One region of the Bartonella acomydis genome, then DNA from elsewhere that is predicted to be linked to it. Evidence: predicted binding sites of a transcription regulator. Region 1 holds the regulator's gene; the other holds the start of a gene.
What was found. The regulator HrcA, encoded in region 1, represses chaperone genes, less so after heat shock. The targets are predictions, from matches to a motif close to GTTAGCACTCNCNNNNNGNGAGTGCTAAC.
Positions count from the first base shown of each region.

Region 1 (10,424 bases):
CTTCAACGCACCCACGAAAATAAACTGCATGAGTATCGGGCCATGCAATGCAAATAACGGATATAAATCGGCATTTTCGTTGGCTTTTTTCATGCGCTCCATTTTTTTGCAGTTCATCTTCTATTTTTTGCATAGCTTTTGAAAAATCACGTGTACCATCGGGCTGAAGAGCAAGGTCTGCTGTATAAACGCCTGGTGAACCACCCAAGGCATCCACTTCCAAGCCTGAATCATCAGAAAGAGCCGGAAGTCCTGTATTTTTTGCTGCGGCAAAGGCTTTAATATAGGCATTTTCTTCAAATGTTGTCCCTGTTTCTTTGGGTTCGGGCAATCCAAGCTCTTTTGCAGATTGTATTGTTAAGCCAAATGGCGCAACCAAAGTGGAAATTTCATGCAATTTGCCGGTATTATGTGTTGCAATGACAAGTTTTTTGGCTGCTATACTTCTCATATATTTCTCCAGAAGTAAAAAGAGGGGACTATTTTATACTAAAAACCAACGACAATGCTTACATATACAAATTCTGCCAGATTTTATACGATATCATCTTTTTATATGTTTATTATTATTCTACTCAAATGAAATTTTTCATATTTTATAATAACAATGAAAGATATATGGACGGTCTATTTTTTAATGGTAGCATTTTTATGATAAATATATGATATGTTACACGACTTTAGACTATTTGACCAAATCTTGGCAAAACTTATATAAGAGAGAACTGTCTTAAAGTGGTGAAACAATTGTGATGAAGCACAAACCTATTGATGATGAACTAAAATATCTTGATGAGCGTTCGCGGGATATCTTTCGCCATATTGTGGAAGCCTATCTTAATGATGGTGAACCCGTGGGATCACGAAATCTTTCAAGACTTTTACGTCAGACATTATCACCAGCCACGATTCGCAATGTGATGAGTGATCTTGAACATCTTGGTTTAATTTATGCACCTCATGTCTCTGCAGGGCGAATGCCAACACAATCAGGATTACGATTTTTTGTTGATGCGTTTATGGAAGCTGGTGATTTGCCAAACGAGGAACGTGAAAGTATTGAAATGCAAGTAAAAGAGGCTGGTCACGCACAATCCGTTGAACATTTTCTTATTCAAGCAAGTCGCGTTCTTTCAGATCTTTCACGTGGTGCAGGACTTGTTTTGGCAACTAAGTACGAAGGAACATTGAAGCATATTGAATTTGTGCGGCTTGATAGAGAGCATGCTCTTGCTGTTTTAGTCACGCAACAAGGTGAGGTTGAAAATCGTATTGTTCACTTACCGGAAGGGGTTACCCATGCGCAATTGACAGAAGCAACAAATTTTCTCAATGCTCATATTCAGGGACGCACATTGAGTGAAGCGAAAGAAGAAATTGCCCGTTTATGCGCAGAAACACGAGCTGCTCTTGATCATTTGACTCATCATCTTGTTGAAACGGGATTAGCCCTCCTAGGAGGAGAAGATGCTAATCATAAAATACACCTTATTGTGCGTGGGCGTAGCAATTTACTTGAAGATGTGAAGGCAGAAGAAGATTTAGAGCGGCTACGGCATTTGTTTGATGACCTTGAAACACTTGAAAGTATGGCGCAACTTCTTGATTTAACGGATGAAGGTTCAGGAGTTCGTATCTTTATTGGTTCAGAAAATAAGTTGTTTTCGCTTTCTGGTTCTTCTTTAGTGGTAGCACCTTATCGTGATTCAAAACAGAGAGTTATCGGTGCTGTAGGAGTTATTGGGCCCACACGGCTTAATTATGCAAGGATTGTTCCTATGGTTGATTATACGGCGCAACTGGTATCACAATTGTTGCGTTAAAATAATCGAGTGCATATTTATAATACGGATATTCGTTGTACGAAGATGTATAAATACCCCTTGATTTTTGTCTGCAAAATTTCGATATCGAGAATAACAAATCTTATGAAGGAATGGAATTTTTATGTCTGATGAAAAAAACAAATTGACTGATGCTTCATTTGAAAATTGCGATTTGAAAAATCCAGCTGATCGCGATGCACTTAAAAAAGCTGCTGATGCATTTTTAAAAACACATAAAGCTGATGCACACGCAGAAGTTGAAGAGGAAAAAAGTGAATTCATTGATCCTGTAGTTGCTTTACAGGAAGAAAATAAAGAGCTGAAAGATCAACTTTTACGTCTTGCGGCAGATATGGAAAATCTTCGACGTCGTACTACGCGTGATGTATCGGATGCAAGAACTTATTCAATTGCTAATTTTGCGCGTGACATGTTATCTGTTTCGGATAATCTTAATCGTGCTTTAGAAGCAATTCCAGAGGGAGCAAAGGAAAATGACGCTGGTTTGAAAACATTAGCTGAAGGTGTGGAAATGACTGAACGTGCCATGATAGCAGCACTAGAACGTCATGGTGTACAAAAAATTCACCCAGAAGGGCAGAAATTTGACCCTCACTTTCATCAAGCGATGTTTGAAATCCCTAATTCTGATGTGCCAGATAATACCGTTCAGCAAGTTGTGCAGGCAGGTTATATTATCGGTGAACGCGTTTTGCGCCCAGCTATAGTAGGTGTGGCCAAAGGAGGGACGAAAAATCCTTCGGATGAATCTGATTCAGCTTAAATTGCACCAATAATAAGACTTTGAACAAATAATAGAGTTTCAAAAATGTATTTCTCATTCGTGAAGCATTTATAAAAGAGAGCTTTCAAAGATAAAAGGGTGTTAAAACACCCTTTTATCTTTGAAGTGGCCAATTTCCTTTTACAATATATGGGCTATTGCTTGAGGGAGATGGCGATAAAAATAAAACAAAATGATCAACCTCAAAAGGAGGAAATGAAAAATCACCTTGAGAGGACAGATAAGGAGAAAGATCTTCAGGTTTAATATCAAGCAATCGTGCAATAGTAATATGCGGAGTAAATTGTTTTTCATCAGGCGTTAGACCTAAATGACTACGAATACATTGCATCTTTTCGTATAAAATATTGAGAATCTCACAAGGTTCAATGCAAACAACAAGAGAATGTGGAGCCTTTTCTGAACCAAAAACGTCAAAACCCTTCATTTGTAGCATAAAAGGAGCGATTTTTATTGTGTCAAAGGCGTGCATAAGCGCATCTGCTGTAGCACTTTCTACTTCACCGAAAAAAGACAAAGTGACGTGAAAATTTTGCGGATTAATCCACTGCGCATTTGGTAAACCATTTTGCAAGGATACGAGTTGTTGTGTTGTTTGTTGAGGGATTTGGAGAGCGCTAAATAGGCGGGACATGGTATCTCCTTAAAGTGAAAAAGCACCACTACAAGTACAATGGCAAATAATAAAGGCAAAGCACACCAGAAAGATAAGGCGATTATGTAGAAAAATAATGTCTAAAAAATGTTTATATTGATAACAATAACCATGTTTACGTGTATTTTATCGCAAAGATATACAGTAAAAGGTAGTTTATAAAAGTTAACGTATCCAGTAAGGGATAAAAGTTTTTCTTTACTGTAAATATTTCATCATACATATTAAGTATGATAACAGCTATAACGGGTAGCAAATGCTTATGATAAACGTAACGCTCATTGTTAGTGGCTATGAATATTGGTACTTTTAAGAAAAACACAGAAAGCCAATCAGAATAATAAAGGCAAGAAGTCTTGTTTCGAGAGTAGCCATATATCTTGATGGGGTTATAAACTCTAGTTTTCTTCTCCAAATTTATTATTGATGAGTTTTTCCAGAGCATTGAGAGCATCAGTTGCTTCTGGTCCCCAAACGCGAATGGTGAGATTACAACCGTGGGAAGCTGCTAACATCATAAGTCCCATGATTGACGAACCGCCGACGATTTTTCCATCTTTTTCAACTTCAACAATGGCATTAAAATTGTCAACAGTTTGGACAAATTTTGCAGAAGCACGTGCATGTAATCCACGTTTATTACAAATATTGAAATGACGGCTTATTTTAGAGGGGAGAGGGTCTTTGAAAAGCATGAGTGGTTAATTATCCGCTATAAAATTATATTGGTACATTGATATATTTACGTCCTGCTTCTTGTGCTATTCTTAAAGCTTCTGATAATGAAATATCAGGGGATTGTCGAATAGAAATAAGTTTAATGAGCATAGGCAAATTAACACCTGAAATCATTTCAACACGTCCTTTTTCAATAGCAGGAATAGCTATATTTGAAGGTGTTCCACCGAATACATCCGTTAATATAATGACGCCATGGTCTGTATCTGTAGAGGAAACAGCGGCTATAATATCACCTCGGCGCTGATCTATGTCATCATTAGGGTAGACGCATATTGTTGCGAATTTTTCTTGTGTTCCAACAACATGTTCTACCGCATGTAAAAATTCAATAGCCAGCTCACCGTGCGTTACAAGCACGAGTCCAATCATTTACACAAACTCCTGTTCACTAAAAATCCAACCGTATTGGTGGAAACTGTATTTTACAAAGCTTTATTCTGCTGCCAAGAAAAATTTACAAAAAAAAGGCAAAAATAAAGATTTTTTTTATATTTTAAAAATTAGACTGATTTATGCCATATTTTTCTAAAGAAGATTGCTTCAATAGCTTGACAAATAGCCGTACAATCAGCTTCGTGAAGGCTTGGGAGTTTTAAAAGAGGAATATGTAGATCTGCAAATTGAAAAGTTTGATTTGTGGAAAAACGTTCATATTCAGGACCAAGAAGAATAACGTAATTAATAATGGTTTTTTTTTCAAACTCTATCATATAAAGGCCAGCGCCGCGAATCTCGATACCACCTTGCAAACCTTCTGGGGTATATCCATAAAGTTTTTCATTTTCCACACGCAGCATTGTATAATCATCACTGATAAGTTTTGCTTCACGTTTTGACCATTCAGCACGCTCAATCAAAGAGAGGGTAAGGGTTGATTTTCCTGAACCCGATGGCCCTATAATCAACAGACCCTTTCCTCCCAGTTGAAGACAATTTGCATGGAGTATTTCATTTTCTGTTGTCATGCCTTTTGCTTTGTATAAAGATTTATTTAGCGAGAGGAAGCATAATAATAAAGCGTGCACCAGTTTTATGATTTTCAAGTTCTGGATCAACAATATTTTCAGCTTTGATTGTCCCATTATGGGCTTCGATGATTTGCCGACTAATAGAAAGACCAAGGCCTGAGTTTTGACCAAAACTATCTTCATTTGGTCGGTCAGTATAGAAACGTTCAAAAATGCGTTCAATATTTTCTGAGCGAATACCAGGGCCATTATCTTCAATGGTCAAGATAAGAGTTGAAGCATGACTGTTCATAGTGATACAAATTTTACCGTTCTCATGGGGAATAAAAGAACGTGCATTTTCAATAAGATTGGAAATAACTTGTCCCAAACGAAGCTCATGTCCCAATACGAGATAGGCTTTTCCATGAGGGCGCGGAACAATATTAAGGCTTATATCAATGGATTGCCTATTACGGTATACTTCCTGAACAGCATGAACAAGACTTTCCAAAAGCAGTGTCATATCAACGATCTGTGCAGTTTCACGTGCAAGTTCTGCATCCAGTCGTGAAGCATCAGAAATATCAGTAATCAAACGATCAAGACGACGCACATCATGTTGAATAATTTCAAATAATTGTTCTTGAGCTTCTTCATTTTTAGCCAAAGGAAGTGTTTCAACAGCACTACGCAGAGAGGTTAGAGGATTTTTTAATTCATGGCTTACATCAGCAGCAAAGCGCTCAATGGCTTCAATACGCATATAAAGGGCGTTTGTCATATCACGAATAGAGGTTGAAAGATGACCAATTTCATCTTCACGCATTGAAAAATCAGGAATTTCCACGCGCTTATTATTACCATTACGCACACGGTTAGCAGAGGCAGATAATTTGCTCAAGGGGTGTGCAATCGTATGGGCTAAAAAGAGAGAAAGAACCAAAAGCACACTCCCTACCACAGCAAAGACTTTAAAAATAACCAGTCTTTCACCTTTTACAATATTATCAATATCTGAACCGGTTGTTGAAAGAAGAAGTGCTCCCACTACTGCACGATAGCGTTGAACAGGAACGGCAACAGAAACGATGAGTTGGCCTTGTCTATTACGTCTTTTGGCAGTTGCAAGAGATCCGTTTAATGCGCGATACACCTCTGGATAAGCAATACCACTGTTTTTCATCTGCTCTCTATCAAGAGCAATATTATTACCATAAAATGTGTGTGAAAACCATGAGGTGAGGCTCTCCCATATGTTTTGTTCCGTTTTAAGTGGAGGTAAGTCATAGCTAAAAACTTCACCACTAGAATAAAGAACACGCGAATCAAGAAGTAAAGTCGCATCACGATCATAGATACGTGCCCTTGTTGTTTTGGGTGTGATGAGGCGTCGTAAAAGAGGGGCAACTTGTTCAGGGTTAATGGGAAAGTCCCAAGAGTCGGTTGACTGAGGTGCAGGTGTAACACTTTCACCAGCATGTAATTCTAAAAGTTTTTGAGGATCAATAAGAATAGAATTGGTATCTACCGTTGCAGAAGCGGCAATGGCTCCAGCGATAATTTTTCCTTGAGTGCATAAACTTTTGATTTTAGCTTCAATGAGACCATCGCGAAATTGATTAAGATATAAAATACCTGTTACCAAAACGGCAAGAGCAGCAATATTTAACATAACAATGCGACGTGTAAGACTGGAAAAAAGCAATTGTCTCAGAAGATGTTGTACTCGAATATGCAAATGAGTAAACATGGGAAATGGCGTTGATGGAATACCATTTTTTGTCGTTTTTTGCAGAGTTTCCAGTTGAATATCTTTTGTCATCGATTTGATCGCTGTTCAAATTTTTGCGACAAAATAGTTTCACACCTCGTGGAAACGATATCCTACACCATAAAGTGTTTCAATCATTGCAAAATCATCATCCACTTGTTTAAACTTTTTACGCAGACGTTTAATGTGACTATCAATGGTGCGGTCATCTACATAGACTTGATCACTATAAGCAGCATCCATTAAAGCATCACGACTTTTTACTACTCCTGGTCTTTGTGCTAGGGTCTGTAGAATCAAAAATTCTGTGACAGTCAAGATAACAGGTTTATCTTTCCATGTACAGGTATGACGCTCTTGATCCATCACTAGATCTCCGCGCTTGAGGGAAGAGGTGGGAGAAGTTCCTGTCGCAAGTGGTTGGTTGCGCGCATTGGAACGACGCAGAATAGCTTTGACACGCTCAATGAGAAGACGTTGAGAGAAAGGTTTGGTAATAAAATCATCAGCTCCCATTTTAAGACCAAACAGTTCATCAATTTCGTCATCTTTAGAGGTGAGAAAAATAACAGGAATATCAGATTTTTGACGCAATCGACGCAAAAGCTCCATCCCATCCATTCGGGGCATTTTAATATCGAAAATAGCTAAATGTGGGGGATGGAGTGTTAAACCTTTGAGTGCAGATGCTCCATCTGTATAGCTTTCGACCCGATAGCCTTCTGTCTCAAGCGCAAAAGATAAAGATGTCAAAATGTTGCGATCATCATCAACAAGTACAATCGTTTGCGTGATTGTTGGTGTATCTTTCATGGCTTCTTAGACCTTTCTATTGCTATGATAGCAAACTATCCACGCTATTTATATGGGAGTTCATATTTTTTTTGCAAAACAAATGTGGTACAAATTGTAGCAAAGTAAACCCCCTTTCATTTTTACGGTAAAATCTTGTCTTATATTTGCAATTTTATAATGCTTTTGTGCATATAAAGATCCCTTCATTTTAGAAAAAAATTGCATTGAAGTGTTTTTTCCCAAAATTGAGTATTGTTTTGTTCCAGAATTAAACAAGTTTGTTTTTGATTGTTGAAGTTTAGAAAAACCGCCTATCTGTTTTTAACAGCAAAGAAAAGAGTGTAGTGACATATGTGCAAAAAAATTGTTTCTACTGCACGAAAGGAGAGCATAATGGGATTGTTTAATTTTATGAAAACAGTTGGCGAAAAATTTGGTATTGGAAATCATGAGCCAGAAGAAAAGGACTTTAAAGCTGCATTTGATAATTTCCAACTTGGTACAGAAAAAGTGAAAATTAAGGTTAAAAACGGTCAAGCTATTTTGAGTGGCGAGGTTTCAGATAGGGAAACACTTGAAAAAGCACTTTTAGTTGTTGGTAATTCGCAAGGTATCTCTTCTGTTGATATTGATCAATTAAAGATTACAGATACTGCACCTGTAAAAGCTTCTCAATTTTATGAAGTTAAATCTGGTGATAACCTTTGGAAAATTGCCGAAAAAGTTTATGGAAAAGGGCAAGGTGATAAAAATACATTTATTTTTGAAGCCAATAAGCCGATGCTAAAATCTCCTGATAAAATTTATCCTGGACAAGTTTTGCGTATTCCTGAGATTAATCACGCTTAAATAAAGGAAGAAAATAAATTTTTTATTTCTTTATAGTTTGTTTTATAGTGTTAAACAAAAATAAAGAGCGTGAAAAAATTTCCACGCTCTTTATTTTAATTGAATAGAGATGAAAGAACTTAGTGATGAGACACTGATTTTGCTGGTGATTTTCCTGCCATAGCGTTTACAGAGAAATCAACATCAATTGTTCCTGCTTTCTCAAATGTCAATTTTGCACTAATTTTTTCACCTCGTTTTAATGGTTGTGAAAGCCCTATGAACATAAGGTGATCACCACCAGGCTTAAGGGTAATTTCACCATTGCCTGGAATTTCAATACCATGGTGCATTTTTTCCATTTTCATAATATCATTAACAACTGCCATGGAATGGATTTCTGTTGTTTGTACCCCTTTTGTTAAAACAGAAACCAAACGATCAGGCAGATTACCATGATTAATGATATAGAGATAACCGCTACCAACTTTTATACCTCTAGGTGTTTCACGCGTCCAAGGGTGAAGGATTTCTATGTCACCAACTTTATATTGTTGTGCGGATGCAGGATAGGCTATACAAGAGAAAAGAAGAGCCCACATGATATTTGTAACAACTTTTTTGAATGAATATTGTGCGCAAGTTATATATTGAGATATGAGTTTTTCTGTTTTTTCGATGATAACTGTTATCATTGATTCACCCTCCTTTTTTAGATTTACTTTGAATGCTGCCTATTATTTTTAACAGAGTTTTTATTCAAAATAAAAGAAAGAATTATCAGAGTTATATAAATCAAAGAAAGAGAGCATAAACCTCTTGGATTTTAATAGTACACTGAAAAGGGCAAAAGAGGGTATTCTTCGCTCTATTGGTGGATTTAATCTGACAAAGAAGAAGGTGATATGAGGTGTATTCAAAGCATAGTTTTTAAATAAGCAGTAAATTTAAGCTTTTAATAGTAGAGTTGTTTAAGAGTAGATTAACAAATAATATTTTCGCAAACGGTACATTAAGAAAGATGAGGTGTAACGCTGTAGATGAGGTGATATAAAAAAATATCACGTTTATGATCATATAAGGAATGGTTATTTCAGATATTTGGTTAAAAGAGCTTATAATATTTATGCGACAAATTATTTACCTTTTGAATGATTTTAAATTCTCTATAAGAATTTTATGTGGCTATGAGAAATTAAGGAAAAAGACGCACTATTATTTTTCCAATTTTATAGGTTGATATGTCTATAAATTTCGTAAAAAAAGATATGCTATAATGCTCGCCTTAAGAGCATTTGCGTGTGAGTAAAATGTCTATTTTAAAAGAAAATTTTTATTTTAAGAATGTTTCTCTCATGACTCTCTTGTAGCGATAAGAGCCTGTTCTTATATACGAGGCAGAAAGGCTTGTTGCGACTTACAGTTTATTGTTTGTGTAACTTGAAATGAAGTACAGGCTTTGAGTGTTATGAGGAGCTGTCTTAGAGAAATGCTTGATGAAGGTTGAGGTAGCTTGCTGAAATGGAGAATATAATATGGCAAAAGTAATTGGTATTGATTTAGGGACAACGAACTCTTGTGTTGCTGTCATGGATGGCAAAAACGCAAAGGTTATTGAAAATTCAGAAGGAGCGCGTACAACACCTTCTGTTGTTGCCTTTACAGATGGGGGAGAGCGGCTTGTTGGGCAACCTGCTAAACGGCAAGCGGTGACAAACCCTGAAGGAACGGTTTTTGCAGTTAAACGCTTAATTGGCCGTCGTTTTGATGATCCCATGGTTGAAAAAGATAAAGCGCTTGTGCCTTATAAAATTGTTAAAGGTGACAATGGTGATGCATGGGTTGAAGAAGCGGGCAAGAAATATTCTCCTTCACAAATTTCAGCGATGATTTTACAAAAGATGAAGGAAACAGCAGAGTCTTATCTTGGTGAAAAAGTTGAGCAAGCGGTTATTACTGTTCCTGCTTATTTCAATGATGCACAACGCCAAGCTACCAAAGATGCAGGTAAGATTGCTGGATTAGAGGTTTTACGGATTATCAATGAGCCAAC
Region 1 is NZ_BAABIY010000012.1:287,451-297,874, forward strand. Features, by position in the region: gene ABD909_RS03115 (non-canonical purine NTP pyrophosphatase) at 1-451, opposite strand, end outside; gene hrcA (heat-inducible transcriptional repressor HrcA) at 753-1,823, shown strand; gene grpE (nucleotide exchange factor GrpE) at 1,948-2,610, shown strand; gene thpR (RNA 2',3'-cyclic phosphodiesterase) at 2,726-3,265, opposite strand; gene ABD909_RS03135 (HPr family phosphocarrier protein) at 3,685-3,981, opposite strand; gene ABD909_RS03140 (PTS sugar transporter subunit IIA) at 4,007-4,396, opposite strand; gene ABD909_RS03145 (HPr kinase/phosphatase C-terminal domain-containing protein) at 4,528-4,992, opposite strand; gene ABD909_RS03150 (stimulus-sensing domain-containing protein) at 5,015-6,799, opposite strand; gene ABD909_RS03155 (response regulator transcription factor) at 6,839-7,561, opposite strand; gene lysM (peptidoglycan-binding protein LysM) at 7,937-8,392, shown strand; gene ABD909_RS03165 (copper chaperone PCu(A)C) at 8,512-9,066, opposite strand; gene dnaK (molecular chaperone DnaK) at 9,907-10,424, shown strand, end outside.

Region 2 (10,424 bases), on a different contig from region 1:
TCATGCCAAAAATACCAACCGAAGCTTGCTACTGCTTTGTGTTGTTGACAATGCTGAATTTCAACATTTTCTGGGTGTAAATGACATTATGCGCACAGAATCAACACAAAATGCCAATAAAATGTTGAAAGAAATTGCCTGTGATCTACACAACACCCATGCTCTTGAAACAGAAATTATGATGCGTGAAGGCAAAAAGGTCGAAGAAATTTCCAAATTGATTGAAGAAGATAAGGAAATCGCCCTCATTGTTTTAGCAGCCAGTGGACACACAGAAGGGCCAGGCCCACTTATCCAATTAATCGGAAATCGTGGGACAGCTTTTTCCATTCCTGTCACGGTCATTCCGAGCAATCTTGCCGATGAAGATATTGTATCGATTGCCTAGAAACACTATTTGGATACAGTAATCTTCTTAATCCCTTATGACAAAAGGAGAGTGTATGTTTATTCAAACTGAAGCCACACCAAATCCTGCAACACTAAAATTTTTGCCAGGTTGTGTGGTGGTTCCTGACCATGTCTTAGAATTTCGTAACCGTGAAGAAGCTGCTAAAAATTCTCCTTTAGCTGCTAAATTGTTTAATATTCCAAATGTTAATGGTGTTTTTTTAGGCTATGATTTCATCACGGTGAGCAAAAAAGACGGTGAATGGCAACATCTCAAACCCGTTATTTTAGGCACAATTATGGAACATTTTCTCTCTGGTGATCCTGTAATTAGCAGCAATGCCACGCCAGGAGCGCACAACCACGCACTTCATGAAGAGTTTTATGACGAAAAAGACGCGGATATCGTCTTAACCATTAAGGAGCTTCTTGAAACACGCATTCGCCCAGCTGTTGCCAATGATGGTGGCGATATTACATTTCGCGGATTTGAAAACGGTATTGTTTACCTCAATATGCGTGGTGCTTGCGCCGGATGTCCCTCTTCAACGGCAACACTCAAACATGGTATTGAAAATCTTTTACGCCATTTTATTCCAGAGGTTTTAGGTGTTGAAGCCATGCCGCAATAAAAACAAATAGAATATAACAAAATATCACCCTCAAATCCTCTCATAACAATCAAATCGACAAGCGGGCACACCACACTGGTGCCACATCCTCCCTAGGCGCATTTTTTCGATAAAATTGATGTCATGCAAATGACATTACTACAAAGTGTTGATGTATAAAGATATTGTATTAATCTTCCGCCCAATATCGTCGTTTCTGACATTTCAAACCCTCTCTGAAACAATCAACCATGCGCTTGCATGTTCACAAACGGGTTTGGTATATGCGTAAAAATCCTAGCAACAAATAAAACAGCCATTCCCCCAAATAACCTATAGAGTATCTCCAATGCCAAGGGTTATTAGCAGTATTTTAAACGCAGTAACACGCATATAAGGACATCGACATATTGCCCAGCGTATTTAAAAACCAGCACAAACTATTGGTATATTTTAAGGGCGCATTTTTCTAAAAATTGCAATAATTTCCGCCCTCAAACCTACACCAGTTCTGAGATCAGCTCTGCTGTATCAGCTCTAGCAAATATCTTTTAACAAAGGGAAAATATTCAACCAACGCTTTGCTTAAATTTTTTTCACGAATTCTGACTTTAAGCCAATTTGACCAATTCCTGGAATTTTACAATCGATATTGTGATCCCCATCCACGAGGCGAATATTTTTCACCTTTGTACCACTCTTGAGAACGGAAGCAGCGCCTTTGACTTTAAGATCTTTTATCACCATCACGCTATCTCCATTGGTCAAAACCTGACCATTGGCATCATAAACGATATCAGCAGTAAGTTCTTCACTCTTTTGTGGCCACTCATGAGCGCATTCAGGACAGACAAAATTTCCCCCCTCTTCATAAGTATAAAAACCACCACAATGAGGGCATTTAGGATATTGGCTCATACATTCTCTCTTTGCATTTTAAGAAAAATCATTTCTTTCAGCTGTCATAGAGCAAGAAAACCCTATTGTCTATTATCTCAGTTCATTGTCTCACGAAAAACGCTTTGTTCTTTTTAAACTTATTTCCTCCTCTCCAGTGACAAGCGAGCACTTCATATTGCATTTATGATAGCGTTTCACGATATTACGAGATAACAAACTTTTGCATTTGAGAATATCCATAGCAGAATTTTACGGCTTATCATCAGAGACTATTTTCTGCATCATGAGCCACAAGAGGCTTTCTCTTAAATCATAATCTCAGACCCGCGCTTGTTGAGAGGGACAAAACTTTTCCGAAAACAAGGTTGTTTTCATTTTTATTGCCAATCCTCTCAAATTACTTTATAAATAAAGGTGCTTTGATCGTATACGCAGCGACAAAGAGGATCTTGAAAACCCGAAACCTAAATATGAATTTATCCCGCTTTGTGAGTATCCCGGAATTCCGGGAAATTTTGCTATGTCCAGGTGCTCTCACGCACTAAAAGCAAAAAAGCTGATTAGGTTTCAGTACTTTCAAGCTCCTGGAATACTAATGCGAGAGCACTCGCAACCGGCGGGAGGAGAAATGCAAGCCAGAAATTCTCATAACGACATGTTTGTGGGCAAAAAAATTCACTTGCGACGCAACATGCTGAAAATGTCTCAAAAAACACTAGGTCAACATTTAGGCGTAAGCTTCCAGCAAATTCAAAAATATGAAGAAGGCTTGGAATCGTGTCGGAGCGGAGCAATTAAAGGAAATTGCCGACCTTTTAAATGTTCCCATAGCCTTTTTTTATGCAGAGATCTCCACAAAACAACATACACCTTATCCTCATGATGAAATTGCCTCAAGCAGAGAAGAATATCTGCTGCTCAAAAGATTTCGTGTTCTCACCACGCTAAAACGCAAAGCAATTTTACAGCTGCTCCTCTAACCCAAATGAAAGCTTTTAGCATCATGTGTGCATCCCATAGGCTCTGTGATCAGCATTCTGCACGAGCTAGACACGCACCATCTTAAATCAACAATTCTTAGCATCCATCAAATTAGCCTATGCACTGTGGTTATAATAACAAACAAACACATTAAAAAACGGGCCCGATAGACCCGTTTCTTTTGATGTTTATAAAAGAGGGCTTTAGAAATCCATTCCGCCCATTCCACCCATTCCGCCACCAGGCATTGGAGGCATTGGAGTGTCTTTCTTTGGCATTTCAGCAACCATTGCTTCGGTTGTGATCAGAAGGCTTGCAATGGAAGCAGCATTCTGCAGAGCAGAACGTACCACCTTCACAGGGTCAACAATTCCCAAAGCAATCAAATCACCAAATTCACCGGTTGCAGTGTTATAACCAAAGGTATCTGCATTGTTTTCCAACACCTTGCCAACGATAATCGCAGCTTCTTCACCGGCATTGGTAGCAATTTGACGCGCAGGTGCTTGAAGAGCACGACGAACGATATTAATACCGGCTTCCTGGTCAGGATTGCTTCCTTTAACGGTCAAAGCACTTGCCGCACGCAACAAGGCAGTACCACCACCAGCAACAATACCTTCTTCCACCGCAGCGCGTGTTGCATTCAAGGCATCATCAACGCGGTCTTTCTTTTCTTTCACTTCAACTTCCGTGGCACCACCAACACGGATAACAGCCACACCACCAGCAAGTTTAGCAAGTCTTTCTTGCAATTTCTCACGGTCATAGTCAGAAGTTGTTTCTTCGATCTGTGTCTTGATTTGGCTTACACGTGCACTAATTTCGCTCTTTTGCCCAGCACCATCGATAATGGTGGTGTTTTCTTTAGAAATATTGACTTTCTTTGCACGACCAAGCATATCCAAAGTGACATTTTCAAGCTTAATGCCAACATCTTCAGAAATTACCTGCCCGGATGTTAAGATTGCAATATCCTCAAGCATAGCTTTACGACGATCACCAAATCCAGGCGCCTTCACAGCAGCAATTTTTAAACCACCACGCAACTTGTTGACAACGAGCGTTGCCAAAGCTTCACCTTCAACATCTTCAGCAATAATAAGAAGTGGTTTTCCAGACTGTACAACAGCTTCAAGCACAGGAAGCAAAGATTGCAGATTAGACAATTTCTTTTCGTGAATAAGAATGTAAGGATCATCCAAATCTGCCACCATTTTTTCAGCATTGGTGACAAAGTAAGGAGAAAGATATCCACGATCAAATTGCATTCCTTCAACGACTTCTAATTCGGTTTCAGCAGTTTTTGCTTCTTCCACGGTAATAACGCCTTCATTGCCAACTTTTTCCATAGCATCAGCGATCATTTTACCGATTTCAGCAGCACCATTGGCGGAAATTGTTCCGACCTGTGCAATTTCTGCTGAAGTTTGTATTTTTTTTGCTTTTTTGAAGAGATTTGCCACCACTTCATCCACAGCAGCATCAATCCCACGTTTAAGATCCATAGGGTTCATGCCCGCAGCAACAGCTTTTACGCCTTCTTGAACAATAGCTTGCCCCAAAACAGTTGCTGTGGTTGTTCCATCACCAGCAATATCGTTGGTTTTAGAAGCAACTTCACGCAACATTTGCGCACCCATATTTTCAAACTTATCTTCAAGTTCGATTTCCTTTGCCACAGATACACCATCTTTTGTGATGCGTGGAGCACCAAATGATTTGTCAATCACCACATTGCGCCCCTTAGGACCAAGTGTTACCTTCACAGCATTAGCAAGGATATCAACTCCGCGCAACAAACGCTCACGCGCTTCACGGCCAAATTTGACTTCTTTAGCAGCCATCTAATTTCTCCTTGGAGTTATCTCAAAATAATATAAAGTGGAAAGAATTTAAAAGGCGTCAATTAGCCCAAAATTCCCATAATATCAGATTCTTTCATGATTAACAGGTCTTCGCCATTAATCTTGACTTCAGTACCAGACCATTTCCCAAACAGAATACGGTCACCTGTTTTAACTTCTAACGGCACACGCTTTCCGTTATCATCAAGAGCGCCATTACCAATCGCAATAACTTCACCTTCTTGAGGTTTTTCTTTTGCTGTATCAGGAATAATAATCCCACCAGCAGTCTTATTTTCAGATTCAACCCGACGGACAACCACACGATCGTGAAGTGGGCGGAATTGTATATTAGCCATGTTTTAAATCCTTAAAACTTAACATAATTGATTAATCTTGAGTTCTCGCTAGCACTCTTAAAGTACGAGTGCTAACATTGGCTAAGATATAAAATCACTCCTTCACAATGTCAAGGACTCTTCCATAAAATAATTTACCTTAAAAAGGCTTTCAAGTCTTGCCTCCCTTTCCCATTTTGCATTATCTAGTTTTATTAACCTGCGAACGTAAAAGGATCTCTTATCATGGTTGAAACACGTCAGGAAACGGATAGCTTTGGAACAATCTCGGTACGTCAAGACCGTTATTGGGGCGCACAAACGGAACGTTCACTGCATAATTTTAATATTGGCAGTGAAAAGCAACCGCTCACCATCATCTATGCCTTAAGTCTTATTAAAAAAGCTGCCGCCCTTGTTAATATGGAAAAAGGCAAGCTTCCGCAAAACATTGGCAAAGCGATCATGACCGCTGCTGACGAAGTGCTCTCCGGTGCATTTGATACCCATTTCCCCCTCTCTGTTTGGCAAACAGGTTCTGGCACACAAAGCAACATGAACGTCAATGAAGTCATCGCCAACCATGCTAGCATGTTGCTTGGAGGAAAACTAGGCAGCAAATCCCCTGTACATCCCAATGACCATGTCAATATGAGTCAATCCTCCAACGATTCCTTTCCCACAGCGCTTCACATTGCCACCACTCTGCAAACACGCCAACACTTACTGCCCATTCTTGAAGCCCTTATTACCACATTAAGAAAAAAAGAAGAAGAATTTTCCGACATCATTAAAATCGGGCGGACCCATACCCAAGATGCTACCCCCTTAACTTTAGCGCAAGAATTTTCAGGCTATCGCGCCGCGCTTGAAGCCAACCTGCAGCGTATTGAAACAGCTCTTACTGATGTTCAAACCCTTGCCCAAGGGGGCACAGCGGTTGGCACAGGGCTCAATGCACCACAAGGTTTCGATGTTGCTTTTGCCCAAACAATCAGTAACCTTACAGGGATAACCTTCAAGACTGCCAGCAATAAATTTGAAGCACTTGCCCATCATGGAGCCCTTGCCCATTTTCATGGTAGTCTCAATGCTCTGGCAGCTGATCTGTTTAAAATTGCCAACGATATACGCTTTTTGGGCTCAGGTCCACGCTCTGGTCTTGGCGAATTAAGCTTGCCCGAAAATGAACCAGGCTCTTCTATCATGCCAGGCAAGGTTAACCCCACCCAATGTGAAGCAATGACAATGGTTGCAGTCCAAGTCTTTGGCAACCATACCAGCGTGACATTTGCCGCAAGTCAGGGGCATTTTGAACTCAATGTTTATAAGCCTGTCATTGGCTATAATGTCTTGCAATCCATTACCCTTCTTGGAGATTGCATACGCTCTTTTGATCTCCATTGCGTCCAAGGATTGCGTGCCAATCGCGTTCATATTCACTCTCTCATGGAACGTTCTCTCATGCTGGTGACAGCCCTTGCCCCAGAAATTGGCTATGAAAAAGCTGCTGAAATTGCCAAAGCAGCGCATAAAAATGATACAACTTTGCGTGCTGAAGCGCTCAAAGCTGGCGTTTCTGGAGAAGATTATGACCGGTTGGTTGACCCCAAAAAGATGATTCATCCCCAATAACCCCCACGATAAACAACAGGATACAAATCTTCTTAAAACAAAAAAAATATCGGACCCTTCGCGGTCCGATTGCCTTTTTATGTGCATCTTTTACAAAGAACTATGCCCCCTTGACACAGCTTACAAAGCTTTTGAATTTGAAGCATATCTGCCACAGTCCACTCTTCTCTTGGTACCACCCCCAAAAAATAAGAGCGCTCTCTTTTCCTATCCCTCATTGCCCGACATGCCAACCTTAAAAAAATATCTATGCCAAAAACCCTAGGCCAAGAAGAGAATTTTTTGCCCCTCTCATGCATAAAGCACAATTTTCAAGAAACGGTGATAACCTACTCAATTTTTTAGGCTTCACTCACAATAAACACAGGATACAAAGCTTTCATGAGCATACCCACACAATAAAAACCATGGTACCTCCTTAACCACAAGGTAACAGTCACTCAAAAAACAGCGCTTTCATGTGATAATATCGGGATGCGCGCGCCCTAATTCCTGTTTTATGTTTAACAATTTCAATGCCACCTTTTGTAAAGGCTGGAGTATTTTTTGCGGATCCTGATTGTGTTTGTGTGGATCAGCCTCATACTGCTCAAAATAAAGCCGCAGCGTTGCTCCCACCGTGCCCGTCCCCGAAAGACGTACCACAAGCCGTGCACCATTTTCAAAAAAAACACGAACACCTTGCCGAATGCTAACGCTCTGATCAACGGGATCATGATAAGTAAAATCATCTGCTTTTTCCACCAAAAGCCCAGCAATTTCCATACCCCTTTGTGGCAAATGCGCACGCAATCGTTCTATCATCGCTTCTGCTTTATCACTCGCCACACTTTCATAATCATAACGTAAGGTATAAAAGCGCCCATAATCTCTCCAATGTTGCTGCACAATTTGTGCAACGGTTTTTCCCGTGAGAGCCAAAAGATTTAACCAAAAGAGCACTGCCCACAAACCATCCTTTTCGCGAACATGGTGAGAGCTCGTTCCAAAGCTTTCTTCACCACAAAAAGTCACTTTCCCCGCATCCAAAAGTGAACCAAAAAATTTCCATCCCGTTGGCGTTTCAAAACAATTCAATCCTTTTCTTGCAGCAACCAAATCCGCAGCAGGCGCTGTTGGCATAGAGCGCGCAATCCCCACAATCCCTTGGCGATACCCTTTAATAAGATGAGCATGCTCTAGCATAATCGCCAAGGAATCAGAAGGAGTAACAAACTGCCCACGGCCAATAATGAGATTACGATCACCATCCCCATCAGACGCCGCTCCAAGATCAGGTGCCTGATCCGACATCAACAAATCATAAAGATCCTTGGCATAAACCAAATTAGGGTCTGGATGCCCTCCTGCAAAATCTGGCAAAGGCGTACCATTGACCACCGTTCCTTGAGCAAATCCCAAACATTTTTCAAAAATTTCATGAGCATAAGGCCCTGTGACTGCATGCATGGCATCAAAACGCAAAGTAAGGCCTCTGCCCACAGCTTTCGCAATACAATCAAAATCAAAAATCTCTTGCATTAAAGCAACATAATCAGCAACAGGATTGATGACATCAACCCGCATGGAACCGATAAAACTTGTGCCTTCTCTGTCTAAATCGACATCTGGTGCCTCAAAAATTTTATAACAAGAAAGTTTCTGTGATGCTGCATAAAGAGCTTCACACAAAGAATCGGGAGCAGGTCCACCATTGGCAATATTGTATTTGATGCCACAATCTCCCTCTTTCCCCCCAGGATTATGACTTGCGGAAAGAATAACACCACCATAGGCATGCGTTTTGCGAATAAGATGTGAAACAGCCGGCGTAGAAAGAATCCCTCCTTTTCCCACCTTGACACAAGCTGCACCATGAGCTGCTGCCATTTTCAACACGGTCTGCAAAAGGCTGCGATTGTAATAGCGTCCATCCCCCCCAACAATGAACAACTTCCCCTCAACAGAGCCAATGCTGTTAAAAAGAGACTGTATAAAATTTTCAACATAACGAGGCTGTTGAAAAACTGACACTTTTTTGCGCAAACCAGATGTCCCCGGTTTTTGATCAGCAAAAGCCGTGGTCAAAACTGTTGTTATCATGGTAAAAATGCCTTCCTCTTATTCTTTTCAATTTTAAGCTGAATATCCATCAAAGTCGACCGTTAATTCTACTTGACGGAACAATGAAATATTTGCACACTGAGGAGAATTGGAGATTTTTTTTAAACCTCTTCCACATGCTTTGCAAAACAGAAGGCTGTTTGAAAGCACGAAAAACACAATTTTCATGAAAAATACAGGAGCACACCTATGATGAGAAAAACCGTTCCCAACACCACCTTTCATACACGTGTTCGCGATGAATCCGTGAGTGGAGATAATCCTTATCGCTGGCAAGAAATTAACAGTGATGCGTACTTTAAAGGAAAGCGAGTTATTCTTTTTTCTCTTCCTGGCGCCTTTACCCCCACTTGCTCTACTTTCCAACTGCCCGATTTTGAAAAACTCTATGATGAATTTAAAAAACTTGGCATTGATGAAATTTATTGCCTTTCCGTCAATGACGCTTTTGTCATGAATGCCTGGGGTAAAGATCAAGGTATAAAAAACGTAAAACTCATTCCCGATGGTTCTGGTGAATTTACCCGCAAAATGGGTATGCTGGTTGCAAAAGACAATATCGGATTTGGCATGCGTTCATGGCGCTATGCTGCTGTTATTAACGATGGCGTAATTGAACAATGGTTCGAAGAATCAGGTTTTTCAGACAATTGTACAACCGACCCCTATGAAATTTCTTCACCACAAAATGTCTTAAAAGCCTTGAAAAGTTAATTTTTAAACTAATTATACATTTGTCAAATGTAAACTTTCTAGCACAAATTCCTCTACCAAGGGGAATTTGTGTTTTTTATTTTATGAATAATAAAATGAAGCTTTTGTCATAAAGGCTTGAGACAAGGAACAAGCCCTAAAAAATGTAAAATAGATTCCCGATGGCCCGGGTGAGTTTACCCGCAAAATGGGTATGCTGGTTGCAAAAAACAATATCGGATTTGGCATGCGTTCATGGCACTATGCTGCTGTTATTAACGATGGCGTAATTGAATAATGGTTCGAAGAATCAGGTTTTTCAGACAATTGTACAACCGACGCTTATGAAATTTCTTCACCACAAAATGTCTTAAAAACCTTGAAAAATTAATTTTTAAACTAATTATACATTTGTCAAATGCAAACTTTCTAGCATAAATTCCTTCTTATGAAGGAATTTATGCTCTTTGTATTTTATGAATGATAAATTGCAAAATCTGCACACATATCCCCACCACAACAGCACCACAGCTCATCACAACAGACTTCCCCATATTTGCCCTCACCAATATCCAGCAAAAACAACCTCACGGCAAAAAGCATTGTGTTATCCTCTGTCCCTAAACATTATATGCCCCCATGCCACTATAGCAATGCACCCCATCAACAGATCAATTCTTCTGTTGTTTCAGAACCTGTTTTCCTTTATTTTTTTAAGATCTTTTTCTCTAAAATAATCAGCAAAGCAGCCATTCATTCTAATTTTCTGTCATAAAGACTGCATTCATGTTTTCACCTTCATTAAGCTCAAAATCTTCATCATTTTCAGGAAGCCCAAAAATATCTGGATTTATGAAATAACAATGGTTTTTTGTCCCCTTGGCTAGAATTTTATGACGTTCTAATTCCTTGATACCTTCTTTAAA
Region 2 is NZ_BAABIY010000094.1:3,818-14,241, reverse strand. Features, by position in the region: gene ABD909_RS07565 (universal stress protein) at 1-388, shown strand, start outside; gene ABD909_RS07560 (NifU family protein) at 444-1,022, shown strand; gene ABD909_RS07555 (zinc ribbon domain-containing protein YjdM) at 1,587-1,919, opposite strand; partial or broken gene ABD909_RS07550 (helix-turn-helix domain-containing protein) at 2,497-2,881, shown strand; gene groL (chaperonin GroEL) at 3,086-4,729, opposite strand; gene groES (co-chaperone GroES) at 4,792-5,088, opposite strand; gene fumC (class II fumarate hydratase) at 5,314-6,702, shown strand; gene ABD909_RS07530 (alpha-D-glucose phosphate-specific phosphoglucomutase) at 7,159-8,784, opposite strand; gene ABD909_RS07525 (peroxiredoxin) at 8,995-9,519, shown strand; partial or broken gene ABD909_RS07520 (peroxiredoxin) at 9,614-9,889, shown strand; gene ABD909_RS07515 (replication protein) at 10,257-10,424, opposite strand, start outside.
Region 2: groES (co-chaperone GroES) is a predicted target of HrcA. The motif match lies at 5,136-5,164, and genes of this name have one in related genera.